DNA from 3 places in the Psychromonas saccharinae genome. Region 1 is predicted to be linked to each of the others. Evidence: predicted binding sites of a transcription regulator. Region 1 holds the regulator's gene; each other region holds the start of a gene.
The links. The regulator FliA, encoded in region 1, starts transcription of late flagellar genes. The targets are predictions, from matches to a motif close to CTAAAGNTNNNNNNNNNNNNGCCGATA.
Positions count from the first base shown of each region.

Region 2: ACR30L_RS06365 (VC2046/SO_2500 family protein) is a predicted target of FliA. The motif match lies at 9,394-9,420, and genes of this name have one in related genera.
Region 3: ACR30L_RS07705 (flagellar protein MotY) is a predicted target of FliA. The motif match lies at 3,046-3,072, and genes of this name have one in related genera.

Region 1 is NZ_CP195153.1:1,260,170-1,271,193, reverse strand. Features, by position in the region: gene ACR30L_RS05640 (protein-glutamate methylesterase/protein-glutamine glutaminase) at 1-369, opposite strand, end outside; gene ACR30L_RS05635 (chemotaxis protein CheA) at 383-2,560, opposite strand; gene ACR30L_RS05630 (protein phosphatase CheZ) at 2,572-3,330, opposite strand; gene cheY (chemotaxis response regulator CheY) at 3,344-3,727, opposite strand; gene ACR30L_RS05620 (RNA polymerase sigma factor FliA) at 3,898-4,602, opposite strand; gene ACR30L_RS05615 (MinD/ParA family protein) at 4,603-5,472, opposite strand; gene flhF (flagellar biosynthesis protein FlhF) at 5,518-6,993, opposite strand; gene flhA (flagellar biosynthesis protein FlhA) at 7,007-9,103, opposite strand; gene flhB (flagellar biosynthesis protein FlhB) at 9,247-10,386, opposite strand; gene fliR (flagellar biosynthetic protein FliR) at 10,414-11,024, opposite strand, start outside.
Region 2 is NZ_CP195153.1:1,420,123-1,431,146, reverse strand. Features, by position in the region: gene ACR30L_RS06400 (cation:proton antiporter domain-containing protein) at 1-346, shown strand, start outside; gene asnB (asparagine synthase B) at 770-2,440, shown strand; gene ACR30L_RS06390 (YchJ family protein) at 2,672-3,157, shown strand; gene purU (formyltetrahydrofolate deformylase) at 3,214-4,050, shown strand; gene ACR30L_RS06380 (DUF808 domain-containing protein) at 4,135-5,001, opposite strand; gene ACR30L_RS06375 (IS110 family transposase) at 5,277-6,314, opposite strand; gene ACR30L_RS06370 (IS1634 family transposase) at 7,082-8,692, shown strand; gene ACR30L_RS06365 (VC2046/SO_2500 family protein) at 8,805-9,359, opposite strand; tRNA gene ACR30L_RS06360 (tRNA-Tyr) at 9,485-9,568, shown strand; gene ACR30L_RS06355 (response regulator) at 9,695-11,024, shown strand, end outside.
Region 3 is NZ_CP195153.1:1,735,592-1,746,615, reverse strand. Features, by position in the region: gene pyk (pyruvate kinase) at 1-1,329, shown strand, start outside; gene ACR30L_RS07715 (DUF2989 domain-containing protein) at 1,495-2,352, shown strand; gene rnt (ribonuclease T) at 2,362-2,982, opposite strand; gene ACR30L_RS07705 (flagellar protein MotY) at 3,107-3,976, shown strand; gene ACR30L_RS07700 (YajD family HNH nuclease) at 4,049-4,381, opposite strand; gene ACR30L_RS07695 (hypothetical protein) at 4,458-4,631, opposite strand; gene ACR30L_RS07690 (Dps family protein) at 5,069-5,536, shown strand; gene gpmA (2,3-diphosphoglycerate-dependent phosphoglycerate mutase) at 5,774-6,466, shown strand; gene ACR30L_RS07680 (EamA family transporter) at 6,731-7,603, opposite strand; gene ACR30L_RS07675 (protein adenylyltransferase SelO) at 8,031-9,824, opposite strand; gene ylqF (ribosome biogenesis GTPase YlqF) at 10,300-11,024, shown strand, end outside.

The sequences.
Region 1 (11,024 bases):
TTGCAAGAGCGCGATAGCATCATCTTTGTTACGTGCAATATCTTCAAATTTTTTCGGTAAAAAATCAGCAGCACCAGCTTCTAATGCATCTAATGTTGCACTAGCACCTTGGTGAGTTAATGACGAAAACATTAAAATAGGTAATGGATTCGTTTCCATTATTTTTTTCACCGCTGTAATACCATCCATCACTGGCATTTCAACATCCATAGTCACAACATCGGGCCTTAATTTATTAACCATTTCAATTGCTTCTACCCCATTATTAGCTGTTCCAATTACTTCTAATGAGGGGGATTGGTTAATAATATCGCTGACCCTGCGGCGAAAAAAACTCGAATCATCAACAACTAATACTTTAACGGTCATTCTGAATCCTATTTTACACGTAATGCTTTAGTAAACTTGGCAAATCAAGGATTAATGCAATACCACCATCACTGGTAATCGTTGCTCCCGCCATACCAGGCGTACCCGTTAATAACTTGTCTAAAGGTTTGATAACCACTTCTTCTTGTCCTAATAAAGCATCAACGACAAAAGCGACCTGTTTGACACCTAATTGTACAATAACGATATGCCCCACCCCTTTTCTCTTTTCAACAGGTGCCGCATCTTTCGCCAACCAATCACGAAGATAAAATAATGGAATAGCATGTTCACGGATAACAATCGTTAACTGCCCATCAACATAATTGGTTTTGGAGAGATCTAAATGGAAAATTTCATTAACATTAGTCAACGGCAATGCAAAGGTTTGTTCTTCAACGACAATCATTAAAGTGGGTAGTATAGCCAAGGTCAATGGAACCGTTATTTCCAAACGCGTCCCTTTGCCTAATTCCGAGTCAATTGAAATAGTACCGTTTAGCTTACTGATACCGGTTTTTACAACATCCATACCAACACCACGGCCGGAAATATCAGAAATTTCAACCTTAGTTGAAAAACCAGGAGCAAAAATTAATGAATAGGCTTCTTTGTCTGACATCCGATCCGCACCATCTTGATCTAAGATACCTTTGCTCATCGCAATGCCTTTTAATTTTTGCGCATCCATCCCGGCACCATCATCTTCGATAACAAGCAAGATATGATCACCTTCTTGAGACGCAGAAAGTAATATACAACCTTGCTTCTCCTTGCCATTTTGCATACGAATATTTGGCATTTCTATACCATGGTCAACCGAATTTCTCACTAAATGCACTAATGGATCGGCAAGTGCTTCCACTAAATTTTTATCAAGATCTGTTTCTTCACCAACTAAATCTAATCGAATATCTTTACCTAGTGTCCGCGCTAAGTCCCTAACAACACGAGGAAACTTACCAAATACTTTTTTAATCGGTTGCATACGAGTCTTCATTACCGACCCTTGCAGATCACCGGTCACAATATCAAGATTTGCAACCGCACGCGATATTTCTTCATCTTCAGAATTGGTTTCCAAACTCACTAAACGATTACGCACTAGCACTAGCTCACCAACCATATTCATCAATTCATCGAGAATAGCAGTATCGACACGCACTGTAGGTTCAGCTTTCGCAACGGGCGCTTTTTTTGCTGTTTGTGGTGCTGCGGCAGGCGTTACTGGTTTTTCTTTTTTAACCGCAGGAATAGGTTCTGGTTTTTTAACCACTGGCTCTGATTGAACTTCTTTTATTACCGGTTTAGAAGCTTTAGGGGGCTCATCGACAATTGTCTGTACACTTTTTCCGACACCATGTAATTCATCAAGTAATGACTCAAATTCATCATCGGTAATTTCATCGCCACTTGCTGCTGGTTTACTTTCAGCGGTCACCGGAGTAGGCTGACCAGTATGCGCCCCCTTACCATGTAACTCATCAAGTAATGACTCAAATTCATCATCATTCATTTCATCACTGCTAGCGACACTCTCATTGGGCGTTATTTTAGAAGGACCACTCGCACCATGAAGTTCGTCGAGTAGTGATTCAAATTCATCTTCACTAATTTCTGCATTTTCAACACTTGCAGCGGAAGCTGCGACTGTCGAACCTGATTCTGAATGTAACTCATCTAATAATGCGTCAAATTCATTTTGTGTCATTTCATCTATTGAGCTGTCTCCACTTGAAGCCGGCTCTTCTTCTACAACAACCTCTTCAACAATAGGCTCAGGCTGCACTTCATCTTCTGACTCAGGCTTACTTAATCGGTGTAGTTGCTCAAGTACTTCAGGTGGTGCAGCCTCTACTTCATCACCAGATTGAACCGCTTCAAATTGTGTATTAATAACATCTAAAGCCCCTAAAATAGTGTCCATTAAACCAGCATTAACACTGCGATTATTCTGGCGTAAACAGTCAAACACATTCTCAGCACCGTGACACGTTTCAACCAATTCAGTGAGTGATAAAAACCCAGCACCGCCTTTAACGGTATGGAAACCACGGAAAATGGCATTGAGTAACTCTGTATCGTTAGGGTTATTTTCTAAATCAACTAGTTGTTCAGATAGTAATTCTAAAATTTCTCCAGCTTCAACTAAAAAGTCCTGCAGGATCTCATCATCTACTTCAAATGTCATTTTCCATTCCCCTAAAACCCTAAACTTGAAAGCAAATCATCTACATCATCTTGACCATTAACAACATCATCACGCTCTTCAGCATGCATAATGGGTCCTTCGGCTTCAATTGATTGCTTCACATTATTTTTATCATCGCTTATTTTTTCTTCTAGATTTCCGTCATGACATACCGTCAAAATTCCCACCAATTTCGATTCAATTTCTTGAACCAATGAAATCACTCGACGAATCATCTGTCCGGTTAAATCCTGAAAGTCCTGTGCCATTAAAATATCAGTCAGCGATGTCCTTAATGTTAAGGCACTTTTGTTTGACTCTAGCAGCATGTTATCGAGTTGATGACAAAGCTCTTTAAATTCATTTAATGGTAAATCTCTTCCCATTAATTTTTGCCAATTAGGCATAACGGATTCAAGATCTGCAATTAATTTATCTGCAACAGGTAAACATGTATCGACCGCATCCATAGTTTTATTAGCAGCATTATCGGTCATTTCGATCACATAATTGAGACGATCCTTTGCATCCGGTAAATCATGCCCGGTCATATCAATTAAGCGAGTATCACTTTGAAAACTTACCAATGCATCATGTAGCTCACGCGTTAACTCACCAACTTGAGAAAACATACCGTTATCTTCATTATTTTTTATGTTGCTAGCACTTTCTATAATTTCATTTGCAGCATTGACTTCATTGTTTTCTAAATGAGTGACCAACGCTTTAGCTTCTGAAAGAGATAGTAGTGGCACTAATTCATTTGCCATTTATCTCTCCTTGTTAAGCTAGACGTTCGAAAACTTTATCTAATTTCTCTTTTAATGTTCCCGCTGTAAAAGGCTTAACAATGTATCCATTAACACCAGCTTGAGCAGCTTCAATGATTTGATCACGTTTTGCTTCTGCAGTTACCATTAATACAGGTAAATGCTTTAATTCAGGGTCTTTACGGATCTCTTTTAGTAGATCTATTCCTTGCATGATTGGCATATTCCAATCAGTTACAACGAATTCAAAGTCACCTTCTTTAAGCATCGGTAATGCAGTATTGCCATCATCCGCTTCAAAAGTATTAGTGAAACCAAGATCACGTAATAAGTTTTTAATAATTCTTCTCATTGTTGAAAAATCATCAACAATCAAAATTTTCATATTTCTATCCAAAACAATCCCCTAATAAAATTTTAATTTATTTACTTTCAATAAATTTAGTTATAAATAAATAAACAAACAACAAAAAAGACAAGCTTATTAACGTAACTATGACTCATCTCTTTTTTATCCAAAAAATTCATCTCAAATCTTTACTGACTAGCAAAAATTACAGCCGAGTATTAAGCAGCCTGAGCCTTTGCTTTTAATCGATGTAATGCCTGGCTATGAATTTGACTCACACGTGATTCACTCACTTCAAGCACTAAACCAATCTCTTTTAAGTTTAATTCTTCATCATAATACAACGATAAAACAAGTGCTTCTCGTTCAGGAAGCTGCTTGATCATACTGACAAGTTTATCTGAAAACTGCGCCTCACTCACTTCATGAAAAATACAATCCTGTGGTGCAGAATCAGTATTCATTGCATCCTCTGAGCCATTAAGATCTTCATAAGCAACAAGTTTGGCACAGTTTACATCTCTTAGCATTTGCTGATATTCAAGCAAGCCAACACCTAATTGATCCGCTATTTCGGCTTCTTTAGCATCACGCCCTGTCATTTTTTCAACTTCAGAAATAGCCATAGCAATACTACGACTATTTTTATGAACAGAACGAGGTACCCAATCACCGCGACGCATTTCATCTAACATTGCACCACGAATACGAATACCCGCAAAGGTTTCAAAACTCGCCCCTTTGCTACTATCAAAATTCCTTGCTGCTTCTAATAACCCAATCATTCCAGATTGAATTAAATCATCAACCAACACACTAGCTGGTAATCGAGCAAGTAAATGATACGCTATTTTATTCACTAACTGAGTATGACGCTCAATCAGATCAGCGGTATTATTATAATAACCTTGCGCTTTTATCACTTATAGCAACTCTCTTATCTCATCAGTATCGTTTAACAATAATTTTTCAATAAAAAATTCTAAATGGCCACCCGGTTGATGAGGTATTGGCCAATCGCAGGCTCTATTCGCTAATGCTTTAAATGCCAATGAAGCCGGTGTTTTTGGAAACGCATCAACAACAAGCCGTTGTTTTTTAACTGCCTGGCGAACATTGGCATCAAATGGAATACACGCAACTAACTCTAAAGATGCATCTAAAAAGCGATCTGTAACTCGTGTCAGCTTAGTAAATAAATCCTGCCCTTCTCGTAAACTTCGCACCATATTCGCCACGATTTTAAAGCGATAAACGCCATTTTGCTTACTGAGAATTTTTATTAATGCGTAAGCATCGGTAATCGACGTTGGTTCATCACAAACAACCATTAAGACGTCTTGCGCGGCCTGTGCAAAACTCACGACCATATTTGAGATACCAGCAGCAGTATCAATAAGCAACATATCAATGGGAGTCTGTAAGGAGCTAAACGCCTGAATTAACCCTGCATGTTCAACGTCCGTTAATTCAACCATCGACTGAGTCCCCGAAGTTGCAGGAACAATCATAATGCCTTCAGGTCCTTCAACAATGACTTCATCCAAAGTACATTCACCGGTTAACACATGTGATAAATTTTTAGTAACTCGAAGCCCTAATAATACATCGACATTAGCTAGCCCTAAATCGGCATCAAGCACTAGCACTCTCTTACCTAATTGAGCAAGCGAAACAGCCATATTGAGGGTGACATTAGTTTTCCCAACCCCACCTTTACCACCAGTGATCGCTACAACTTTCACGCGGTTGTTTTTATATCTTCTTAAGCCACTTGCTTGATCTGAAATCATCATATTACTCATTATCTAAAATTATTAATTTAATGTAACTAAAGCTCATTCATTATCAAAGCTACTAAACCATTGGTGCTGTTGTTCAAATAATTTACTCATTATATTCAACGTGCTACCAATTATATTATCTGTATTTGCTATTTCGATATCCTCCGGAACACGTTGTCCGGTGGTAACATAAGTAATAGGCAAAGCATGTTGCATAGTGACACTAAGTACTTCACCCAATCCAATACTTTCATCTACCTTTGTTAAGATGCAACCTGAAAGTGCAATTCTTTTAAAGTGCTCTAACGCCTCTTCAATCACTCGACGTTGCGAAGTCGATGAAATAACCAAATAACTTTGAATATTAACTCGACTATTGCGCATTAGTGTATCTAATTGTTCTGATAATCGAACATCACGCTGTCCCATACCTGCGGTATCAATAAGTACTAAACGTTTTTCTCTAAATTGATACAATATTTCCGATAGCTCATCTGCATCTTTCGCAACACGCACACTACAGCCCATAATTTTTCCGTAGGTGGCTAATTGTTCATGTGCACCAATTCGATAAGTATCGGTAGTAATTAAAGCAACCTGATCTGCACCATATTTCATTGCAAATTGTGCAGCAAGTTTTGCAATTGTTGTCGTTTTACCAACCCCAGTTGGACCAAGTAATGCAATAGCGCCACCCTGTAATAGAATATCATTATTACCAATAAAAACTTTATCTTGTAATAAGGTTTGAATGTATTCTTGCACTTCAGCAGATGATGCATCCTCAGGAATATAACCGGCTAATTGATCGGCCATATCATCGGAAAAACCAGCAGAACTTAACCATTTGATTACCATTGCTCTAACCGGCTCTTTCCGCTCCATTTCTTGCCACATCAATCCAGACACTTGATGCTCTAATAATTTACGTAACGAGGCAACTTCTGCACTAATTTGAGCTATTTCTTTATTGCTCGTATTTTTGGTCGAGCTACTGCTGCGGCGATTATTAGTTAACGGTTGTTGTCGCCCATTTTCATGTGACCAATGTTGTTGTTCGCTTAATGTCTTTGGTTGGTTAAAACCACCATCTAACTTATTTTGCTGATTGGTTAAAGGAGAGAAACGGTCTTCGTTATTGTTTTTGTTAAACTCACTCGGTTTATTATTCTGTTTTGCTTGTTGAGCATTTACTTTACCAAAAAATGAATTGAGTGATTTAGCAAAATCTTCACCGCTTTCTTTAAAACCAGGACGGTTACTTTTTTGTGCTTTAATTGGAGCTTTTGTTTTTTGTTTAGTATCGGTAGAAAGCTGGACGTTATCATCGGCTAGCCCAGCAAATAAATCATCACTTTGTTGTTTTTTCTGAGACTCTGCTTTTTCACCTTGGTAATCAACAGCTGCAACTATTTCAATGCCGCCTACCACTTTTTTATTAGACATGATCACAGCGTCAGGGCCAAGTACATCCTTAACCTCGGTCATCGCAGTACGCATATCTTTTGCAAAAAAACGTTTAATTTTCATTTATTACAACCAATTACTGCCCTATTGAGCTAATTATTTTAATTTGCTTATCATCAGGTATTTCCTGATATGAAAGTACGTGTAAGCTTGGAATTGTATGTTTTACAAATTTTGCTAAGGTACTACGCAACACACCTGATGTGAGTAATACAGAAGCTTGTCCTTGTAACTCTTGTTGTTGTGACGCTTCCACCAACGACGCCTGAATTCTTTCCGCTAATCCAGGTTCAATACCTGCACCATCATTTCCTCCAGCCTGCATAGATTTATGCAATATCTGTTCCAACTCACTAGAAAGAGTAATAACAGGTAATTCAGGATCATTTCCTACAATTTCTTGAACAATCATACGTTTTAATGCAATTCGACACGCTGCGGTTAATACTTCGGGGTCCTGACTGCGAGGTCCGTAATCAACTAATGTTTGAACAATAGTACGAATATCTCTAACTGCAACATTTTCATTTAATAAACCTTGTAAAACTTTAACAACACAGCTTAATGAAAGTATCTCTGGTACTACCCCCTCAACTAATTTAGGGTGTCTCTTGGCTAATAAATCAAGCAAACTTTGTGCTTCTTCGTGCCCCAAAAGTTGCGCTGCATTATTACTCAATATTTGACTTAAATGGGTTGCCACAACCGTCGCCGTATCGACAACGGTATAGCCTAATGCTTGTGCTTGCTCACGCTGCACCTCATCAATCCACACTGCTTCTAAGCCAAATGCGGGGTCGATACCCGTCACCCCTTCAATGGGGCCAAAAACTTGCCCTGGATTAATCGCCATTTCTTTATCGTGATATATATCAGCATGACCACACCCCACTCCCATTAATGAGATACTGTAATGATTTGGTGGTAGATCTAAATTATCCCGAATATGTACCGCTGGCACTAAAAAGCCCATTTCTTGAGAAAGTTTCTTACGCACACCTTTAATACGATCTAATAATTCACCGCCTTGGCTTTTATCTACTAAAGGAATTAATCGGTACCCAACCTCAAGGCCAATAGTATCGACACTACGAACATCATCCCAGCCTAATTCTTTTGCCTCTGATGGCTCAGCCGTTGCCTCGGCTTCTTGCGCTTGTAATTCAGTAGATGATTTAGCCTGTTGACGACTTAATTGCCAATATGCACCACCGGCAGAAATCCCCCCGAGTGTCAAAAAAGCGATATGAGGCATGCCAGGTACAATGCCCATAATCAAAAGTAATACAGATGTGATCATCAATGCTTTAGGGTTGTCAAACATTTGACCCAGCATTCGTCCGCCCATATCCGCTTCTGTATTTTCTCGCGTTACGGTAATTGCTGCTGCGATCGATAATAGTAATGAAGGTATTTGCGCGACCAAACCATCACCAATCGTTAATAGAGTATAAATTTTGGCCGCTTCAGCTAAGGAAAGATCGTATTGCATCATACCGATGATAAAGCCGCCAATAATGTTAATGAACAGAATCATTATGCCGGCAATTGCATCACCCTTTACAAATTTACTGGCACCATCCATAGAACCATAGAAGTCAGCTTCCATAGTGACTTCTTCTCGACGTGTACGGGCTTGCTCTTGATCAATCAAACCAGCATTTAAATCGGCATCAATCGCCATTTGTTTACCTGGCATTGCATCCAAAGTAAAGCGAGCACTAACTTCTGAGATACGACCCGCACCTTTAGTTACAACAACAAAGTTTATGATCATTAGAATAAGGAAAACAATTAACCCAACGGCTAAATTACCACCAATAACAACCGAGCCAAAAGCTTCAATTACATTACCAGCAGCTGAACCACCTTGATGACCTTCAAGTAAAACAATTCGCGTTGACGCAACATTAAGCGCTAAACGTAATAACGTAGCGATTAAAAGAACACTAGGAAAAGCAGCAAAATCTAAGGGTTTTTTAGTGTAAACAGAAACTAATAACACCACTAAAGCCAACGCAATATTAAAGGTAAACAGCATATCTAACAGCACCGTCGGCATAGGTAAAATAACCATGCCTAATGCAGCTAAAACAAGAACAGGAGTACCTAACCCTGAACCCAGTTTTGATTTGTTTTGCCAGATTGAGTTAAATAGTGTTTTGATATGAATAACCTATGTCAATTTGATAAGTATGCTAATAATTAATGATGCCATAAAAATTTAGGGGTGCCTATATTAACTATAAGGATAGTAGTGCCATCGACACTATTTTGTAATTATTTTCCTAAACATTTATTTATTATGACTATTTATTAATCATTGTACTGAAATCCTTCAGGAATATTTAAATCATCAGGCAGAGTTTTAGGGCGACTTGAACGCCCCTTACGAAACTGTTCCAATTGATAAATATAGGCGAGAACCTGTGCGACCGAAGCAAATAATTCTTCAGGAATTTCTCCATCTATTTCGGTAGTATGATAAATAGCACGGCATAATGGCGGTGACTGCATCACTGGCACTTCATATTCACGTGCAACCTCTCGAATTTTGAGCGCCATAAAATCGACACCTTTTGCAACAACATAGGGGGCTCGATTACCATTCTGCTCATATTTTAGGGCAACGGAGTAGTGAGTTGGGTTCGTTACGATAACGTCAGCATCTGGGACATCGCCCATCATTTTACGTTGAGAAGCCTCGTATTGCAGTTGTCTTATTCGTTGCTTAACTTCGGGTTTCCCCTCGGAATTCCTAAATTCATCTTTGACTTCTTGTTTGGTCATTTTCAATTCTTGTGAATGTTTATGAATTTGATATGGCACATCAACGGCAACAATAACTAGCAATGAACAACATAAGAAAATAAACATCCAAGTGATCATATCTAACGCTTCAAATACACTACCCGGTAAAGGCGTGACGGATAATTTTAATATGTGATCAAAAGTAGCACCAAATATCCACCAAGCAACACCGACGACAACAAGAACTTTTAATATCGATTTCAATAATTCAACCCAAGCCTGCATTCCAAGCATACGCTTCAATCCAGCAGCAGGACTTAACCGACTCCATTTGGGCATCATCGCCTTAGTACTAAATAATACCCCGCCTAATAAGGAGCTACCAAGAATCGAAATAACAAATAACATCAGTAAGATAGTAAACATAGGCATGCCTAAACCACTCACACTGCGAGAAAGGTCTAACCACATTTGTTCAGGATTAAAAATAGAAGCACGTTCAAAGGTAAAAGAAGCTTTCATTAACAAAGATAATTCATAGGCCAATCTATCGCCAAAAACTAAAAATGAAAAAGCAGCAGAAATTAAAACAGAGGCAGTCGCCAATTCCTTAGACCGAGCAACCTGGCCTTTTTCTTTGGACTTTTTAAGCCGTTCGGGGGTGGCTTCTTCGGAACGCTCTGTTCCATTTTCATTTTCAGCCATCGTTCAGACTCCTAAAATCAAAATACGCTAGGGGTTCTCACACACATTATTTAATATTTCACACATCATATTGATACCGCGCATCCATTGATTTTCAAAATGAGTAGGTACATTAATTAACGTTAACCATAGCACAAACAAGCCAAACACCATGCTCACCGAAAAACCTAAACTGAATATATTTAACTGCGGTGCAGCCTTTGTCATTATACCAAAGGACAAATTAACCAATAACATTGCTACCATTGATGCGACTGAAAAAGCAAGAGCCGCACTAAACATAATCGAAAACCAGCTCGCTAATTGATGATAATCAGCCGCTAATAAACCATTCATCGAAACAGGTAATGTTTCAAAACTACGAATAATCATTTCAATCATTAGTAAATGACCATCGAATGTTAAGAATAATAATGTCACTAATAGCACATAAAACTGACCGACAACGGGAGATGACTGGCCATTACTGGGATCCGCCATGGATGCAAACCCTAAGCTTGTTTGCATTGCAATAATTTGTCCTGCAACAACAAATGTTTGTACAACAAAGACTGAAATACTACCAATCGCAATACCAATCAAAATTTGCTGTAAAAGCACAAGCACACCAGCAAAAGAAAATAATTCAATGTTGACGG
Region 2 (11,024 bases), 160 kb from region 1:
TTACGATTTTCAAACGACATTAGAACACCAAAAAGCAGGACGACGTATTATTACCGGCGATGCATTAGACTCAGATTTTTGGAATAAATTACAAATCACAGATAATGTTCAGCTAATCCTATTAGCTATGCCTGATCATAATGGTAATAAATTTGCAGCAGAGCAATTGAATAAAATAGATGGACATCATTTTCAAATAGCAGCCATTGCACATCGAGCCAGTGACGAAAAAGAGTTGAATAATCTAGGCGTTGCTCCGGTTTATAATATGTACACTGAAGCAGGCTCAGGTTTTGCTCGTAATGTTTGCTCTGAATTATGTCCACAACTAACAATAAATGATTAGGGTTGCTATTTTTTCTATTACCCTATTTTTCTACGCCGTAAAATTAAATTGAATACATGTAGCCCTATACATGAACATTAATAGTCGAGTGAAATAGAAATAATACTGATGTTTCACGCCTCTAAAAAAGGCGATGACTTATTATTGTCAATCAACCTCTTAAGGTAATAAAGCCAATTTATTTGTTCCATCATTAAAAAACTCAATCTCAACAGAGCAAATCTAATGGATCAGCGGCCTCTAGAAAGGGGATTAATAGAAAAAATCAGCTAATCCATAAATTTGTGTGTGAATTGTTCTGAATTAGTGTGACTTTTCTGTCATATTCTGCAAAAATCATTGAACTCATTTTTTCAGATCATATTTGATCGCTTTTAGGGGAGGTTTCCCTAACTGTAGTAATAAAATAAAAAAGGTAACGTTATGTGTTCTATTTTTGGTGTGCTCGACATTAAAAGCGATCCTATCGCATTGCGCCAACAAGCAATTGAAATGTCTAAACTACTTCGTCACCGTGGCCCAGATTGGTCGGGTGTATATTCATCGGACAAAGCGATTCTTGTTCATGAGCGTCTTTCTATCGTAGATGTAAATACCGGTGCACAACCTTTATACAATGAAAATAATACACATATCCTAGCGGTTAATGGTGAGATTTATAACCATAAAGATTTAGAAAAAGAACTAACTTGCGGTTATAAATTCAAAACCAAATCTGATTGTGAAATTATCTTGGCATTATATGAAGAAAAAGGTAACACCTTTTTAGATGACCTAAATGGTATTTTTGCATTTTGCCTTTACGATGCAGAAAAAGATAAATATTTAATTGGACGCGATCATATCGGTATCATTCCACTTTACATGGGCTGGGATGAACATGGCAACTTCTACGTTGCTTCTGAAATGAAAGCATTAACCCCCGTTTGTACTAAAGTTCAAGAATTCCCTGCAGGCCACTACCTAGACAGTGAAATCGGTGAATTAACACAATATTACACCCGTGATTGGATGGAATATGATGCAGTAAAAGACAACGGTGGCAGTGCAAAAGAAATTCATGATGCACTTGAAGCATCGGTTAAACGCCAACTAATGTGTGATGTCCCATACGGTGTATTACTTTCTGGTGGTTTAGACTCTTCAGTTATTTCAGCAATCACCCAAAAATTTGCGAAACAACGTGTTGAAGATGACGACCAATCTGGCGCATGGTGGCCACAACTTCACTCTTTCTCTGTTGGTCTTGAAGGTTCACCTGATCTAGCTGCAGCCCAAAAAGTGGCAGACGAGTTAGGCACCGTTCATCACCCAATCATCTTTACCGTACAAAATGGTATTGATGCATTACGTGAAGTTATTTACCACATTGAAACTTACGATGTAACCACTATCCGTGCTTCTACACCTATGTACTTAATGGCGCGTAAAATTAAAGCAATGGGTATCAAAATGGTGTTGTCTGGTGAAGGTGCCGATGAAATATTTGGTGGTTACTTATACTTCCATAAAGCGCCAAACGCCAAAGAGTTCCATGAAGAGCTAAATCGTAAACTTGAAAAACTTCATATGTTTGACTGTTTACGTGCTAACAAATCAATGGCAGCTTGGGGAATCGAAGCACGTGTCCCATTCCTTGATAAAGAGTTCCTAGACGTTGCAATGCGCACCAACCCAGAACTTAAAATGATCAAAGATGGCCGTATCGAAAAAAATATTCTTCGTGAAGCTTTTGATGGTGAATTATTAAATGAAGTACTATGGCGTCAAAAAGAACAATTCTCTGACGGTGTAGGCTACAGCTGGATTGATACATTAAAAGAATATATCGAGACACAAGTAACGGATCAGCAACTTGAAAATGCTGAATTTAAATACCCAATTAATACACCGGATACGAAAGAAGCTTACTTCTACCGTAGTATCTTTGCAGAACACTTCCCGCTTGATAGTGCAGCTGAATGTGTACCGCATGGTAAATCCGTTGCATGTTCAACCGTTGAAGCATTAGCTTGGGATGAGAGTTTTGCAAATAATGCAGATCCATCGGGTCGTGCTGCAGGTTCACATAACGATGCATACAAAGCGAAGTAAATAGCAGAATAATTAACCCATAAAAGCGTTCTATTGAACGCTTTTTTTATAATACCAATTGTATTAAATATATGTTCTAAATTTTGCGCAGGAAAAATGCGTTAGTTCGAAATGAAAGTTTTGCAAATGATTGTTTCCTTTACAAAACTTTCAACAAAGAAATAAACAATTTCAATCCGTAAAATGGATCAGCTAATTATTACCGCTGGTATAAACTAATATAAGAAAATAATGACCGATCTAAGCAAACAAGCTTGTCCCTGTAAAAGTGGATTAACCTATCAGCAATGCTGCCAGCCCTTCCATCAGAAACAACAATATCCAACTAACTGTGAGCAATTAATGCGTTCTCGCTTTAGTGGTTATATTTTGCAATTAGGTCATTATCTTTTTGACACTTATCATGCTGATTACCGAGGCAATTTAACACCAACACAATTGGCAGAAAAAACCGTCGAATGGAAAAATCTTCAAATTATCGAAACCGACACGTTAGACACAACCGGTTTTGTTGAATTTAAAGCCTGGTATATCAATGAAAATCAATTATCCTGTCTGCATGAACGCTCTCGCTTTATCAAATTGGATAAACAATGGTTATATTGCGATGGAGATATTTATCCTGAACAAAAATCAGGTAAAATAAACCGCAATGATCCTTGCCCCTGTGGCAGCGGTAAAAAATATAAAAAATGTTGCGCAAACATTATTAGCTAAAAGCAAGACCAACTAATACACCTTGGTATATTTGCTATACATCATCAGAGATTACTATGGAAAAGAAAACACTACGGACCGATTGCCCAGATAGCAAAGGTTTGATTGCACAGATCACGAATATCTGTCAAAAACACCAATTAAATATTATCAAAAACAGTGAGTTTGTTGACCATCAGTATGGGCGTTTCTTTATGCGCACAGAACTTGAGGGGTACTTCAATGATGAAACGCTATTGGCTGACCTTGATTACAGTTTACCGCCAGGCTCTAAACGCTCATTAATTTCTCAAAAACGTAAACGCATCGTTATCCTTGTCACTAAAGAAAGCCATTGTTTAGGTGATATCTTAATGAAGAGCACCTACGGTGGAATTGACGTAGAAATTGCAGCGGTTATTGGGAATTACAATGCGCTTGAGGAGTTAGTCACTAAATTCAATATTCCTTATCACACCGTTAGCCATGAAGGCTTATCCCGTGAAGAGCACGAACAAAAAGTAATGGATGCTATTGCACCTTATACGCCAGACTATGTTATTTTAGCTAAATATATGCGTATTCTGACGCCTACATTTGTTGCTGCCTATGAACATAAACTTATTAATATTCATCACTCGTTTTTACCCGCATTTATTGGTGCACGCCCTTACCAACAAGCCTTTGACCGAGGTGTCAAAATTATTGGTGCAACGGCGCATTTTGTTAATAATGACCTTGATGAAGGACCTATTATTACCCAGGATATTGCACATATAGACCATGCATACAGTGCCGCAGATCTAGCGAAAGCTGGACGTGATGTTGAACGCTCAGTACTAAGCCGCGCATTACAACAGGTATTAGACGATAAAGTATTTGTTTATGGCAACCGTACGGTTGTGTTTAAATAATCGATATAAAATGACTGGCGTTATATAGCGGCAGTCATTTTATATACTGGCATGTCTTGATTTAATCGGTTATTTCTTCACTGCTTAATGTTGTTTACCACGTAATTTCATTATCAATTTTTCACACAGTAAAACGAATAAACCAATAACAATACCAACCAAAAGCTCTGCCAATAAACTCGGCATAAACGCTACCGCATGGTGAAGTGCTTCAATATTATGAACAAAGATGCCACCAGAAACCAACAACATAGCAATAGTGCCGACCACACTTAATAAACGAATAATCTTTGGTAAAGAGCTTACAAGCGCTTGCCCAAACCAAGTCAATGCTCTATTTTTATTATCAGAAAGTGTTAATAATTTATAGCCAAGATCATCCATTCTCACGAGCAAAGCCACAAAACCATAAACGCCAATCGTCGCCAATAAAGCAACAAAAGACACAACCATAATTTGTAAAGCAAGGGGCTGCCCTAACACCGTACTTAAACCGACAACAATTATCTCAATTGATAAAATAAAATCAGTTAAAATTGCTGATTTCACTTTCTTCTTTTCATAAATAAGCAACTCGGCTTCAGAAAGTGATTTTTGAATCGTTGCGGCATGCTTATGAGGAAAGAAATACTCATATATTTTTTCAGCACCTTCAAAGCCTAAGTATAATCCTCCTAATAATAATATCGGGATAATAAGCCATGGTGCAAAGGCACTTAACAAAAATGCTATCGGTAAGATAATTAATTTATTACGAAATGAACCTTTCGTAATAGCCCACAAAATAGGTAATTCTCTTTTAGCTGAAAAACCAGACGCCTGCTCTGCGCCGACTGCCAAATCATCACCAAGCAAACCTGCCGTTTTTTTAGTTGCAATCTTACTCATCATTGCAGCATCATCAAGTAGTGCCGCTATATCATCAAAAACAGCAAAAAATCCCGTTGCCATAAATAATCCTTATCATTAAATGTTAAATATGGCGGTGATTATATAACCAAATTGCCCTAGGGTCTTATATGGACTCCCACCGTATGTCAAAAAAAATTATAAACGAAGGTTAGATGCTAGCTTATATACGGGCTCAATTTGAGGAGCTACCTCTGGCCGCTGATGTTTTCGCACCTTCATGACTTTTCTGTTGAGCAGTTTTATTAAACTTCAGACCCTAACAGTCTATTGAAGGTTGGTCTTACCTGTTTTTAATCGCTCTTTTTGACTATTTATTAAGCCACCAATAATTGTGGCTTGTAATCTTGATCATTTTTTAATAATGCAAAAGCTGTGCGCATTGTTTTATTTGCTAAAGCAATCGCTGCTATTTTTTTTCCTCTACGGGCAATTAAGTTTTTTAACCAAATATCTTTTTGAGTCCGACTTTCTCTTTTTTCTAGTTGAGAGACAACAGCTAATGCACCTTTATACAAAGCACTACGCAGCTTTTTATTGCCTGTCATTTTAGAGATTGAGCCTATTTTTTCTTTACCGCCACTACTATGCTGTACGGGTGTTAAACCAAAACAAGCTGAGGCTTCACGACCGTTCTTAAAGTGAGTCACATTGCCTAACGCTATTTTTATCAATATCGCACAAACTGGACCTACACCTTCGAGTGCTTGTAGTCGCTTGCAAGTCTTATCCTGGCTAATTAATACCTTTTGTTTTTGTTCAATCAATTTTATTTCTTCAATGGTATTTAAAAAGCGTTGCCAAACAATATTCAGTGAAAAACGAAATGCAGGTGTTAAATCATTGTTTGCATCTTCAAAAATATCCGGAATATTTTTCATCAGTTGCGCATCTGTCTGAGCAATACTATGACCAAGCTCAAGTAATAAAGCGCGGATTTGATTACTCAAACTAATCCTCTGTTTAACCAATAGGTCTCGTATGCATTCAATACCTTGCAAGCATTGTTCTTCAGCTGATATTAAGCGGCTAGGTTTAATATGAGGTTGGCGAGCTGCAACTGAAATAGCTAATGCATCATTCGCATCGGTTTTCTGTCCTTGAAGAAACGCTTTTACTTTCCGAGCATTAATCGCTTTAACATGATGGCCCGCTTGTTTTGCGTAACGAGCCCAATAATGGGTACCGCTGCAAGACTCCATTGCAACAAGAGATTGTTTTTCTCGAATCAACAATTCTTTTAATTTTTTTCGAGTGAATATTTTGTTGAAAATAACATTACCGTGCTTATCTGTTTTACAAACCTGGAATAAATTTTTTGCTAAATCAATAGCAAGAATATTACAATTACTCATGTATGGACTCCTTGGTAAAAGTTTGGTTACTTATTACGCTACTCCCGAGGGAGATGGGAGTCCATACATCTGTTTATCTTTCGTAGCCTAACCTGTAATGCCTAAAAATAACTCAATCAAGGCGCGAAAAGTGAGGTTTAGTCATTCTAAATAAGCTTTGAGCAACACAGAGTGAGTGATTTTTAGGCACTACCCGAAGGGCTGGGGCTCTTTTTTACGCTGACTGCGTTGTCAAATGTTAACTATAGATGGCTATTACTTAAATTTTCCGCGTTGCCAGAATAAAAAATAGCCTCCAGCAGGAACGGCGACGAAAGATAAACAGCCCCTAGATATATTATCCTATTTTTTAAATACTTATCCGTCACTATTTAATAGAGGAAATGCTCTAATACGACAATCGATTAACAACAATGTTATAAGATTAAAATTACCGAAACATAAAGTGTTCCCGACACATTTCCCCTTCAACCAATATGATATCAAAGGCATAGCGAGTTATGCACACAAAATGTTATTCAGTGAAATTAAAGAGTGTAATACCAATTGTATTAAATATGTGATCTAAATTTTGCGCTGTAAAAATGATTTAGTTTGAGGCAAAAGTTGATGTAAATCTGTTATTCCGCACCTGAATTTTTATTACTATTGGCTATGAAATGGCTATGAAATCGTGATCTGGCTAGCGAAACATCCAGATATTTCAAAAAATTGTTGACCGGGATCCTCAATTTTGATCTATTACTTTCTTTTCAAAGAGATAAATCATGACTTACCCATACACGAAATCACTTGAACACCATGGATTAGTTGCTGGATTTTGTAAGGAAATCAAGCTTGCCAATATCATCGATCAAGCACTTGGCACAAGTGAACAGCGGAAAATAAGTTTCGGTAACTTATTCATTGCTATGATAATCAATGGGTTGGGATTTACCGGCAGAACACTGCATATGTATCGCGAGTATTTTTCTGATAAACCATTAGACCGTCTGATTGCCCCTGAAGTAAAAGCTGAATACATCAATGATGATGCGTTAGGTCGTTGCCTTGATGCACTATACGAACATGGTGTTTCATCACTATACCAAGATATAGGTGAAGCTGTTATTAAACACTTAGGGCTACCATGCAACTCTGTTCATCTCGACTCAACAAGCTTTCACTACGATGGTATGGAAAAGTTATCCGATGATGAAGATGATCTTAACCCTATTCAAATTACCAAAGGCTATTCACGTGATCATCGTCCTGAACTTAATCAGGTCGTACTCAACCTGATTTGTGAGAACCAATCCGGGATCCCAGTTTATATGAAGCCAGCCAGTGGCAACATTAATGATATGGAAGGATTCAAGGAGATAGTCAAATCCCATATAAAAAGTCTAAAAGCCGCGCAGTCCTGCCGTTATTTAGTGGCAGATGCAGCCTTATATGTGCAAGATACCATTACTGAGTTGGATGAACTAAATCAGTTATTTATCACGCGTGTCCCACATAAATTGAGGGAAGCTAAAGTCCTTATTAATCAGGCTTCTGAACTTGATTTTAAAAATATGGGGAATGGTTACTCAGGAGCTTGGCACCAATCGACTTACAGCGATATAAAGCAGAGGTGGCTATTGATCCGCAGTGAACAAGCGAGAAAGCGTGAAACACATAGTTTAACAAAACGCATGCTGAAGAAAGCAGATGCGGAGCGTAAGACCTTTAAAAAACTCTCACAACAAAGGTTTGCCTGTCAACATGATGCAGAGCAAGCCGTTGAGTTGTGGAGAAAGAAACAAGTTTACTGTGATGTTATTGATGAAACCGTTGAGATCCCTATCTATGGCAAGAAAGGACAACCTAAAAAAGGGCAAGCTCCCGAGCGAGTTGAATACAAAATAACAGGGAATTTATTTACTCCTCTTGATAGAAGGGATAATGCACTTAAACAATTAGGTTTCTTTATTATTGCAACAAATGATCTTGATGAAAGCCTGACAATGGATAAGGTGCTTAAAACTTATAAAGAGCAGCAATCAGTTGAAAAAGGGTTCCGTTTTTTAAAAAGTCCGGATTTCTTAACAAGCTCAATTTTCATCAAAAAGCCAGAGCGAATAGAAGCGCTGTTAATGGTAATGACTTCCTGTTTGATGGTATACGCTTCCTTAGAGCATCTGATCCGCAAAAAGCTAAAGGAAAAAGACCTTTACTTCCCGGATCAAAAGAAAAAGCCTTCCCAGAATCCAACCGCTCGCTGGGTATTTCAATGCTTCCAAGGAGTTACGATAATCTACCTGGAAAGCCAGTCGCCTATGGTAGTAAATTGGCAAGAACGGCAACAAGTTATTGTTGATTGCCTGGGGGATAGATACAGGCAAATTTATTCTTAAAACCGGTGCGGAATATCAGGTAAATGGTTGTTCCCTTAACGAAACTTTCAACAAAGAAATAAACTATTTTAACTAACAAAATAGATCAGCTAATTATTACGATTGGTACAAATTACATGTAAGTCACAGTGATGGGTTTATTGTCTAGATCTAATGCTTGGTATTCATGCATTAAATCAATATCAATACCAGGGGCGGATTCATTAACTGCAACGTGAGATGTCGGTTCTTGTTGTAAGCTTTCCACTAAACGGTGCTGCGACAGAAAAGATAAGTTATCTTTAATATCACTATCAATTACCTCATTATCATTACGCGATAAGATAGCTTCATTATTTAATAAATATTGAAGACGAATAGAACTTAATTTATTCGCAGCTAAATGTTGGTTCATGGTGGTTGCCTGCTCAACAGAAATCCCCTTGTTAACCAAAGGTTGTGCTACAGATAATGAGAATTCATCGCGTAAACTTGATTTAGTCTGTTCAGGTGTTATTTGATTAGCAGCAGGTAGCGTAAATTGGGAGAAATCACGGGCATCATCGGACAACATACTAAGCAATAAATTAAATTTTTCGCGGGTGCCATTATGCACAGCAGTATTTAACTGTTGCCCTAACTGCCACTCATTAATGACTAAATTTAAGTTTTCTTGCTCTATTTTCATACAATTTATCTGATTAATCCCATATATATAGAGTTATCGGCAACAAACTGATTTTATTTAACGTTTTTTTCTTTTTTCTACTTCACAAGTGCAATAAATCTGATATTATTGCGCCTCGAAATTATGGAGGGGTTCCCGAGTGGCCAAAGGGAGCAGATTGTAAATCTGCCGCGTAAGCTTCGGTGGTTCGAATCCACCTCCCTCCACCATTTCGTATTCTTCTCTTATTTAACCTATACTCCCCTTATCCAAACGCAATATAATTCTGACTTTGGTATTTTCATCACCTTTAACTTCATTTACACTTTAGATTCAATTATAAATCGAGTTTCTAAATGGCAGCATTCAGCTATAAAAATAAAAGTATTTTGATCGTTGATGACCAAAGAGCATTTCATGTCATGCTCAAAACTATGCTCAGCAATCAGGGCGCAGAGAAAATCACCTGTATTGATAATGCAGATACTGCTATTCGCCTTGTACAGCATAAGAAATTTGATATTTACCTAATTGACTACAACCTCGGTTCAGGTCGAAATGGTTCGCAATTAATTAATTATTTAAAAGAAAATAAACTGGCTCCTAAAAACGCTATTTTCTTTATCCTGACGGGGGATAACAATAAAGAAATGGTATTGACCGCCATTGAAAAATCCCCCGATGATTACCTAATCAAACCCTTTTCTCAAAAACAATTATTTAATCGACTCAGCAACGCCGCTCATAAAAAAGAGATGATAGCCGATATCTTTGATGCTCTAGAAAAAAAAGATACCCCTAAAGCGATTGCTCTGTGTAAAGATAAAATAAAAAATCATCCTAAATACAGAGGTATCTGTGAAAATGTGTTGGTCGATATTTTAATCGACAATAACCAATACCATGCAGCGGAAAACCTATTACAAAAACAGATAGAAAAACGCCTATTAATGCGATCGGGGATCAATCTCGGTAAACTTTTTTACCTACAAGCAAAATACCCCGATGCAATTACACTGTTAAAAAAAGTGATTCACCGTTCACCATTACAAATGGATGCTTACCAATGGCTAGCTCGCTCCTACCGGAAAAGTGGTAACTACGATGACGCGCTTTATATACTCAGCAAAGCAGCCCGTATAAGCCATCATAGTATTCAACGCCATCAAGAATTAGCATTACTTGCAACGGAGATGAATGAGCATCAAATCATGATTTCAAGTTACGCAGCGATATTAAACTTAAGTCGCCGTTCTTTTTATCCCGATCCCTGTCATCTTGCTAATTACGTGCGCAGTATTATTGATTATGCAAAGGAAGAAACCGATCTGACTGAGCGAAAAGTTATTTTAAAGAAAGTAAACTCAACGCTCTATCAAAGTCGTTTTGAAGAAGGGAAAATTTTAGATTTTGACTTTAATGGCTTCGATGAACTCTGTCAGGCCAATGTACTCTTTACACTGGAGCAAAAGGGAAAAGCAAAAAGAAAAATATTAAATACGCTGGGGAAAAAAGAAGGGCCTATTAATGAATTTGATAATACGTTTCTTTGTGAAAGTACATTTTCCCTATTAGATATTGGTGAATTTGAATATGCGACGCCCTATTTACATGAGCTAAAACAACGAGACATAAGCGACCCTATCACCCTGGCAACCATTGAAAAACAAACGGGTCAACATTTAG
Region 3 (11,024 bases), 480 kb from region 1:
AACTTCTCCCATGGGGAAGCCATTGATCACGTTAGACGTGCAGATCAAGTACGCGAGATTGCGACAAGATTGGGTAAAGAAGTCGCTATTATGGGTGACTTACAAGGTCCTAAAATTCGAGTATCTACCTTTAAAGATAAGAAAATTATATTGGCTGTTGGTGATACGTTTATCCTCGATAGTGACATTGAAAAAGGACAAGGTACGCAACAAGCAGTAGGTCTAGATTACAAAACATTACCACAGGAAGTTGAACAAGGTGATGTGTTATTACTTGACGATGGTCGAGTACAATTACAAGTTAAAGAAGTGTCGGGCAATAAAGTCATTACCGTTGTCACTATTGGTGGTCCGTTATCAAATAATAAAGGCATTAATAAACAAGGCGGTGGTTTATCTGCACCAGCATTAACAGAAAAAGATAAAAGAGACATTCTTACTGCCGCTCAAATTGGATGTGATTACCTTGCGGTATCCTTCCCTCGTTGTGGTGACGACCTTCACTATGCACGTAAACTTGCGAATGAAGCAGGCTGTAATGCAAAAATTGTCGCTAAGGTTGAACGTGCAGAGGCCGTTGAAACACAAGAAGCGCTAGAAGATATTATCCTCGCTTCCGACGTTGTAATGGTTGCTCGTGGTGATTTAGGTGTTGAAATTGGTGATGCACGCCTTGTGGGTGTGCAAAAAAACATGATCCGCACAACACGTCGTTTAAACCGCGTTGTTATTACTGCGACCCAAATGATGGAGTCGATGATTAGCGCGCCAATGCCCACTCGTGCAGAAGTTATGGACGTTGCCAATGCTGTATTAGATGGTACCGATGCGGTGATGCTATCCGGTGAAACGGCTGCAGGTGATTATCCCGTTGAAACCGTTAAAGCAATGAGTGATGTATGTATCGGTGCTGAAAAACACCCAAGTATTAATGTATCGAATAACCGTATGGGTTATCGCTTTGATGATCCCGGTGAAGCACTTGCAATGACAACAATGTTTGCGGCAAATCATACCGTTGGCGTTAAAGCGATTGTTGCATTAACTGAATCGGGTACAACACCATTATTAATGTCTCGTTTAAGCTCTGGTTTACCTATTTATGCACTTTCAAGCAATTCACAAACCTTAAGTTACTGTGCATTGTACCGTGGTGTGACACCGGTAAAATTCCGTTCCATTACCCTTGATAGCTCTGAATTTATCGGCAATGCATTGGAAACGTTAAAAACAGCCGGTTATTTAGAAACAGGTGATTTAATCCTGTTAACACACGGCGATGATAATAATGAAGGCTCGACCAATACCTGTAAAATTTTACGTGTATAAACTTAAATAACTGACATTTACTGTTAGTTATAACGAGAATGCAACGCCTCTTTAATATGAAGCGTTGCATATTTAATCCTTATTATTATGCTCCTATCGGCTAGATTTTATATTAAAGTCGAACTACCTTTATTCAAAAAATGATAATTGAGCATTCTATAAAACATGATTTACCCGATAAATAATAATCTAGTTAAATATACCTTTCTTTCCGGCTTATTGCTCAGCCTTACTGCTTGTGATTCAAGCGGTAGCCAAGATACTGTCGCTAATATTTGTGAATCCAACCCAGAACTGTGTGCGGATATCCACAAGGGCATAGATTGCCGTTATAAACGCAGTAGCCTTATTCGCGCAAGATATTATGACAAAGTCGCCCCGAGTGAAGAGAATACGCTTAAACTATTGGATGAATTAGACGACTACGATGTTTGCCTAGAATTAACTTTGTTAATGGAATATTCTCAAAAACAAACCCAAAAACAAAAAAGTGTTGAGAATTATTTAACCATTCAAAAATTATTAAGTGAAAAACTTGAAGGCATACAAAATTCCACGGATCCGCATATTGCCTATTATTTATGGACACACTTTCAAGACAAACATGCCAAAAATGTTTTCTTGAAAGCTGCCATGAAAAAGAATAATAAAGACATTAAGATGTTGTTAAAATTAGCCAGTGCCTACTCCGGTGAATACCCACAATATGCATTAGATACATTCTATAAAGCACTGCAACTCACTAAGTCTTTAGATGAAATTCCATTAACGACGTTTACATTTATGATGACTATTTATTATCGTAATAAAGATTTCGAACAAGCTTATATCTGGGCGTTAATGGCCAATAAAATTAATCACGACGATCCCTTGCCGATTAACTACGACCTTATTTTGCAAAAAGGCCATCGAGGATCCAAGAAACTGATTAACAATGAAGATGAGTTGCAAAAAATTGCAGATACTTATTATTCACAACTACGAAAAGGCAAATTTAAGACCAAAGCCCCACAATTAAAATAATAAATGGAATTACTCTCCGAGAGGCCATCCTCCTAATGCTTTCCACTTATTAATCATATAGAAAAACAATTCGGCAGTGACTTGGGTATCATAAAGTGCAGAATGGGCTTCGTCATTATTATAGGTAATATTTGCTTGTCGACACGCTTTTGCTAATACCGTTTGCCCGAGAGTTAAGCCCGCCATACTTGCCGTATCGAAACTTGCAAAAGGATGAAATGGAACGCGCTTTAGGTTACAACGTAATACGGCTTGATTAATAAATCCCTGATCAAAGGCAGCGTTATGTGCCACTATAATTGATCGGTTACATTGATTATTTTTCTGATGTTTACGCACTAGTTTAAAAATCTCAGTTAACGCTTCTCTTTCATCGACCGCACCACGTAATGGATTAAATGGGTCAATACCGGTGAACTCTAAGGCTTTGGGATCTAAATTTGCCCCTTCAAAGGGAGCGACATGAAAGTGTACAGTCTCTGCACTCAACAAATATCCCTGTTCATCCATTGTTGGCAAAATAGCCGCAATTTCTAAAATAGCATCGGTTTGAGAGTTTAAACCTGATGTTTCAATATCAATAATAACCGGATAGTAACCACGAAAACGTGCGGCCAATAAATTTTCCATAAGCGACTCAAATTTTAAAATAAGGGATTATGCCAGAAAGCAGGATAAACAGCACAAATTTAACTAAAGAAATAATTTGTCATGCCGATATAAAGGTTGTCTGACTAATTTAACGAGATGAATTATGAAAAAAATAATTTTGATTACATGCTTACTTTGCAACAGCAATACTTTTGCGATGAGTAAAAGCTACCATGCAAATATGGATAATTCTCTCTGGTTCGTGTCGAATGCAAGCCCGATTCAATGCACCCTTGCTCATAAGATACCACGTTATGGACAAGCACACTTTGAAGTTAAAGCGAGCAAACAAATTAATTTAGACTTCGTATTACAAAGTAAACAGTCCATGCCTAAAACCAGTGTTGCCACATTAAAATCGGTGCCGCCATCATGGTTACCAGGTAAAGTGCCCGAAGAAATTGAAAAGGTAAAATTTTACCAACAATTTGATGGCTATGTCGCTCATCAAGGCGCATGGAGAATGTTAAATGAATTAGAAGCGGGACAATACCCAACTTTTTATTTCAAAGACTGGTATAACAATGATCAGACCACCAGCGTGGGTCTATCTTCAATTAATTTTGCAAAAAGTTACGATGAATTTAACGATTGTATCTCGCAATTGCTCCCATACAACTTTGACGATATTTCCTATAGTATTCTTAAATATAATAAAAATGGTATTCAACTCAGTAACTTTTCTAAGAAACGATTAAAAATGATTGGCGATTATATTAAATACGATGAAAATGTAAGCGTGGTATTAATTGCTGGTTATTCGGATAGTTATGGTGGACGTAGCCATAACCAAACCTTATCAGAGGAACGTGCGGTCTCGGTAAAAAAATACCTGGAAGAAATAGGGTTAACCGATGATAAAATTCAAGTCGCGGCCTATGGTGAAAAACATCATGTCGCAGATAACCGAGATATTCTTGGTCGAATGCAAAACCGACGTGTTGTTATTTCAATTGAACGAGAAGAAATTTAAACAAATGAAATTATTACGATTGGTATGACTTTTAACATAAAAACTTAGGCCAAAAGTCATGCCGTTAATACATTATTTTTTCATTTTACTCATCAAATCAGCAAAGGGATTATAGGTAGCCCCTTCAATCTCATCATCACCCGCCTGAACGGTACTGCCATATAAGTCTGCTTGCGTGTATTTATCATGCTCATGATCATGACAATAAATACATAATAATTCCCAATTACTGCCATCGGCGGGATTATTACTGTGGTCATGATCAATATGATGCACCGTTAACTCACGAAGATTTGAATACACAAATTCTCTTGCGCATTTACCACACACCCAAGGAAATAATTTTAACGCTTTATCGCGATAATCATTTTCTAAACTCTTATAATTACTTGGTATATAAGCCATAAAGCCCTTCTGTATTATTAACTAAACTATCAGATTCCTGAGAAAAGATGTCCAACTAAAGAAAAATAACGAAACGTTATACTTGTACATCGATTCTTGATGATTGACGACGATGTCCAGCAATACGACGGTCATAGAATTTATTATATTTCATGTTAGGTGACTGTCGTCTTTCAGCATTTTCTCGATAATCGGCTTGGTATGCACCATTTACCCAAACTGTATCGATGTATTTTGAAGAATAAGCCATTTAAATTTACTTTGCTACGTTAAAATATGGCCATAATTATACCCATGATAACGCTAGGTGCAATGTGCACAATAAAATTCTGTTAGTGCATCTGAACGTAACGAGACTCGACCTGTCTATATTAGAGAATAGTGATAATTCAAGCAGATAAAAAAGACCTTTAATAACAATAACAGACTGATATGAAGGCACAATTAACATGATAGGAATAAACGATTGAAATCATGATATCAATTCGCATTACTAGATGTATAATAACTTACATAGAATATGAGAATGAATAAAGAGTGTAGATACGCAGTTAATTACCACTCTTTTTATTCAAGATTATGACATAAATTTGAACCTCACAAAGAGGTTATCTCGGCTTAAAGACACAACCTACTAATTGATAAGTTCATTAGAAAGTCTCAAGCCTAACTTAACAAATAGAGGATATGATTATGGATATCGGAATTAATGAAACAAATAGAATTCAAATTGCTGAAGGTTTAAAAAAATTACTTGCTGACTCTTATACATTATATTTACAAACACATAATTTTCACTGGAATGTCACAGGCCCACAATTTCGTGAATTACATTTAATGTTTGAAGAACATTACACTGAACTTGCAGTCGCGGTTGATGATATTGCAGAAAGAATTCGTGCATTAGATGTCGCGGCACCAGGTACATATAAAGAGTTTAATAGTCTCAGCTCGATTGAAGAAGTCGCAGGAATAACGGAAGGTAAACAAATGGTTGAGATCCTAATTAAAGCACATGAGCAAGTGATCCGAACTTGTCGTGATGTGTTGAAATTAGCGCAAGAAGCCGATGATGAATCGACTGCCTCGGTTGTCTCTGACCGTATGTTAGTACATGAGAAAACTGCTTGGATGTTACGTGCTACAAGCAAATAAACCCAAATAGACTTTAATGTGTCTGGTTTGATATAACGTCGTCATGCTCATCAAGTAAATAATACCCGCTTGATGAGCGATTAAAACATGTCGCTATCAATTTTATTCACTGATTATCTAGCTATTTTAGTAAATAATCCTCAACAAATTTGGGCTATATAACGACCCAATCAATTGACAATATAATGTACTTGTAAATAAATACGGTACATTCTCACTGTATACTGGGAGGTATCAATGGGCTTTAAATTAGTGTTATTACGTCATGGCCAAAGTGTTTGGAACGAACAGAATTTATTTACAGGTTGGACCGATGTTGGTCTCACTGAACAAGGTAAATCGGAAGCAAAAAAGGCAGGTCAATTACTTGCTGAAGCCGGCTTCGAATTTGATATGTGTTACACCTCTTACTTAAAAAGAGCGATTCGTACCTTAGACTTAGCATTAGAAGAAATGGATCAAAGCTGGTTACCCGTCATTAAAACGTGGAAATTAAATGAGCGTCATTACGGTGATCTTCAAGGCAAGAATAAAGCAGAAGTCGCTGAAAAATTCGGTGATGATCAAGTAAAAATTTGGCGTCGTTCCTTTGATATTCGTCCACCGGCATTAACGGCAGATGATGAAAGAAATGCAACTAAATTAAAAATGTACCAAAAAGTCGATCCGAGTGACTTACCTTTGTCTGAAAGTTTAAAAGACACCATTGCACGGGTTATTCCCTATTTCGAAAGCGAAATAAAACCTAAAATAATGTCAGGTGAAAGTATTATTATTGCAGCACACGGTAATACCCTACGTGCACTCGCGATGTATCTTGAAGGGATTTCTGAAAAAGATATTCTTGAGTTAAATATTCCAACGGGTGTGCCTTTGGTTTATCACCTTAACGAAGACTTATCGGTCGCTAAAACTGAATACTTAAAATAGCGCGATCAGTCAACATTACAACATGGTTTGCATCTAGCGTTAGATGTAAACCACTATCCCCTTCCACACTCATCTTTACGTCATTTATTAAACAATTCACTTCGGAATTATAATCAATTTTTCTACTCATCACTTCATAGTAAAATTAAGCAAATACATGACCCCGATATTTTAAGTAAAACATTAGCCTAAGATAGGATATATACCCTAGCCATTTCACACGAAGGTAAGCCTTGTTTTTATTTACGACTATCAATGAAAAAATTAAAAGCTCAGCCTTAATACAATAACGCCTATAAAAGCAGTCGCTAACCCAATAAGTTCTTGGCGGGTAAAAGAATCTTTTAAAATAATCCGAGAGTACAACAGAATAATTAAAATATTCATTCCAGAAATAGCAGAGACTAGGCCTGTATTACCAATTGCAAAGGCAGATATTATTGCAGCCATGCCGGCAACATTGGTTAATCCAATCAATAGCCCACAACAAAAGGTCTTGATAACTGACCAACTAGGTCGATGATCATTGTTATCATGAATAATATTTTTACGCTTGCTTATCCAACTCATAGCAAAAAGAAAACTACCAAACCCAAACATTGAGGTTAAAGTTGCAAAGGTATCTGCGGCCAGAAGCGTCGACTGTTTCCCTAATAAATCATTAAACGAAAAGAATAATGCCGCCAACAGTCCCCATTGTGCTCCTTGTAAATTACTTATCGATATATCATTAGAATAACGGATAATATAAAGACCAGAAAAAATAATAAAAAATCCGATAAGTTGAAGTGTGGTCAAGGTTTCTTGCCATAATAAAAAAGCAAAAATAAGCACAAATAAAGGAGTCAGCCCGGATAAAATACTAATCAGAGAAGCTTTACCAACAGAGAAACCTTTATGTAAAAATGCATTTGCCGCAAAAGAGCCAAAACCTAATGCGAGTCCAACACTAATATCTGCCCATCCATACCATTGCTGATTGAACAGTAGGACACTGGATAGACTAATCAGAAAACCGACAAAAAAGACGCCAAATAGTAATAAATTACGATCTAATCTTTTTTGTGATGTCCATTGATACAATATCCCTCTTACACCAAAAAACAATGTCGCCAGTAAGGCATAGACAATCCACATAATGAAATAATCCTTTTAAAAATAGTATGAAATAATGCGATAAAAAATAATAACTTAATCAATGGGTCTGTTTGAATACAACAAATACTGATAATTAAAAAGTTATCTGTAAATACAGGCGGGCAAAAAAAATGCCCGTTTAAGAGGGGAATTTAAGGACAAAATTCCTAAAAAAATTAATAATGTAACGTACTGATATAGAAATTTTCATAGGGCTAATATAGCAACTTAAATATTATCTTCAAGCTTATCGATAGATATTTAAGGTAATAATTTGAATATAAATGATTGTTACATTAGTCCCTTATTTAAAATAAAAAACCAGCATATTTTTTAACGGTATTGCGCTGCAATATATCTCACTCTTATATTGCGAATCACATTACCACTGTTATGACTTGTGTTATAAACACATACCCGCTTTAAATCATGATGAACAACTAAGGTGAGATACGCCACCAATATTAAAGAACTCCAGTGGCTTCAACCGATAATATTTATCTTCTATATCCTGTGACTGCTCTGCATAGGGTTGTGTCATCACATCCTGCAACTCTCGGATTAACGCATAATTCCCAACTGCGGCTTGCTGATAAGCTGGCACGACTAACCATTCCCGTAAAATGTATTTTGGATTAACACACTTCATTTGCTTAGAAACAGCTTCCATCGTTCTGGGCGTCATACCATTTGCATCACAATCGGTATTAAGAAGCGCTTTCCATTTTACAAACCACTCCATCCAACGTGTATCTATTTGATTGGTGTCTGGGTCATGTGCAACATTATTATTTAAAGCCGTATTGACTGGGTTATAAAAGCTTTTTTTGAGTGGGCGAATATCGCTAGGTATCGACGATAGCTCTCGGAAGAAAATAGTATAGTCGACATGAGTTTGTATCATCAGTGTTTGTAACTCATTAAGTAGAGCTCTATGAGAAGCAACCTTCAACGTGCTAAGACCCAGTTTAGCAGCCCACATCGCGTCCATTTCTGTGTTTATAATACTCGGAAATTCACTTTGAATCTCATCGAGAGCATGTAAATGCTCCTGCTCTCCTGCCAGTAAAGGTCGTAACGCTGAACAAAACATATCGAAATTGCTTTGTGCTGCCTTAGGTTGATTCATAAATGAAAAGTGATTGCCGCCTCCAGTCCAAGGTTGATATTGTGGATTAAACAGATCGCAAAAGCCGAAGGGACCATAATCGAGTGTAAAACCACCAGCAGCACAGTTATCACTATTAAAGTTTCCCTGACAGAAACCAACGCGGATCCAATTCGCTATCAATGATGCGAGACGACCACGAAACTCGCTCGCCAATAACAGAATTTTTTCAGGCATGCTAAGTTGGCTATCGATAACATCAGCGTACTCTCGTTCAATCAAGTGCAGCACTATTTTTTCAAGTTCTTCTATCGCGTTTAAGTTGTCATCTTCACGCATACGGCGAGCGAACAGTTCAAGTTGGCCGACACGAATAAATGATGGCGCTACACGTGTCGAAATGGCAGCAGCTTCAGAGATATACATATCAGGATTTTCCGACCGCGAGCCTTCCGCATACCACCCACGCTTTACCGTTTCGCTTTTTGAAACGTACAAACTTAACGACCGAGATGAAGCAATACCAAGCGCATGCATGTGCTCTTGAGCCAAAAACTCGCGAACACTCGAACGTAATACGGCACGACCATCGGCACCTCGACAATAGGGTGTGCGTCCTCCTCCTTTTAACTGCATCTCCCAACGTTGACCATTGATAACCGCCTCAAGTATCGAAATTGCACGGCCATCTCCATACCCATTATCTGTTTGAAAGAGGCATTGATGCGTAAATTCAACACCATAAATAGACAGTGCATACCCAGTCGCCCACCCCACTTTACGCATTGGCACTGGAACTTGAGATATATCGCCAGAGAACACTCGCATAAACTCAACGGATTCAGCCATCTTGTCGTCGAAACCTAGCTCAGAAAAAAAAGAGTGACTATGCACAACATATTCTGGATCTTTAATAGGGGTTGGATTGACAGGCACATAATGACCAGAAAAAACTTGTCGTGGTGCATGGTCAGCACCATTTACTGTCGCATCCGGATCACAATTGAGTGTATCCATAAGGGAATAATTTGCCAACTTAGCAAGTTCACCTAATGTGGATATAACAGGCGTCGATTGACTGCTGGAAGTTTTCTTCGATTGTTGATTTGTCATCATTATTTATACCAAGGTTTTTGTTAGGATATATGTTAAAACTTTGTATCCCCTCCGTTCTATTAGAGAGTTATATACTTCTAGCATCGTACCCGTTAAGTGGAAATGATTAGCTAACTTTATTCCCGATTCAAGCGTTATTAATAGATTTAACTAATAGTTGAACATCCATAAAATTTAATTATAAAAATAACATGCCATTAACAATCAGTCACATTAAAAGTGCATAACGTCCATTATATTTATCAATAACAAATTGCTAGCTTTAATGCATAATCGACTCTAAAAACACCGAGTAAAACAATAAAATTAGATTTACTATGTTTTAAAATCTGTATAAGTATCCGTAATTAAATGTCTATCTCATTAGCCATCAGTTACACTATTGCCAATAAAATAATTTAAGCAAACTCATTTAGTACCCAATATAGTACCCCATGAGACAAAGTTAGAATAAAAAAGGCATAAAAATCAAATGAGTAAAGCAAATATCCAGTGGTTCCCAGGGCACATGCATAAAGCACACAAACAAATTAAAGAAGTCTTGCCTCAGGTTGATATTATTATCGAAGTCGTTGATGCCCGTATCCCCTATAGTAGTGAAAATCCATTAATTGGCGCTATTCGTGAAAAAACGCCATGCATTAAAGTATTAAACAAATCTGATCTTGCGGATCCTGAAATCACACAGCAATGGATTGAATATTTAGAACAAGACCAAGATATTAAAGCAATTGCGATTACCACCAGCAAACCTGAACAGGTACATCAAATTACAAAGCTTTGTGAGCAAATGTTGCCAAATCGTCTTGGGCAAGATAAACAAATCAGAGCAATGATCATGGGGATCCCAAACGTAGGTAAATCGACCATTATCAATATTCTTGCCGATAGAATTATTGCTAAAACAGGTAATGAACCCGCCGTCACAAAAAATCAACAACGCATACGTTTACCAAGCGGCATTATGTTATCGGACACACCTGGGTTTTTATGGCCAAAAATTGAAAATGCGAATTCGGGTTATCGTTTAGCGGTAACAGGCGCAATTAAAGATACTGCTATTGAGTATGAAGATATTGCGTATTATGCAGCAGAATACTTAATCGAACATTATCTACCGCGCTTACAAAAACGCTACGAGTTTGAAGAAACACCACAGTCTGACCATGAATTAATGGAACTGATTGCTAAACGTCG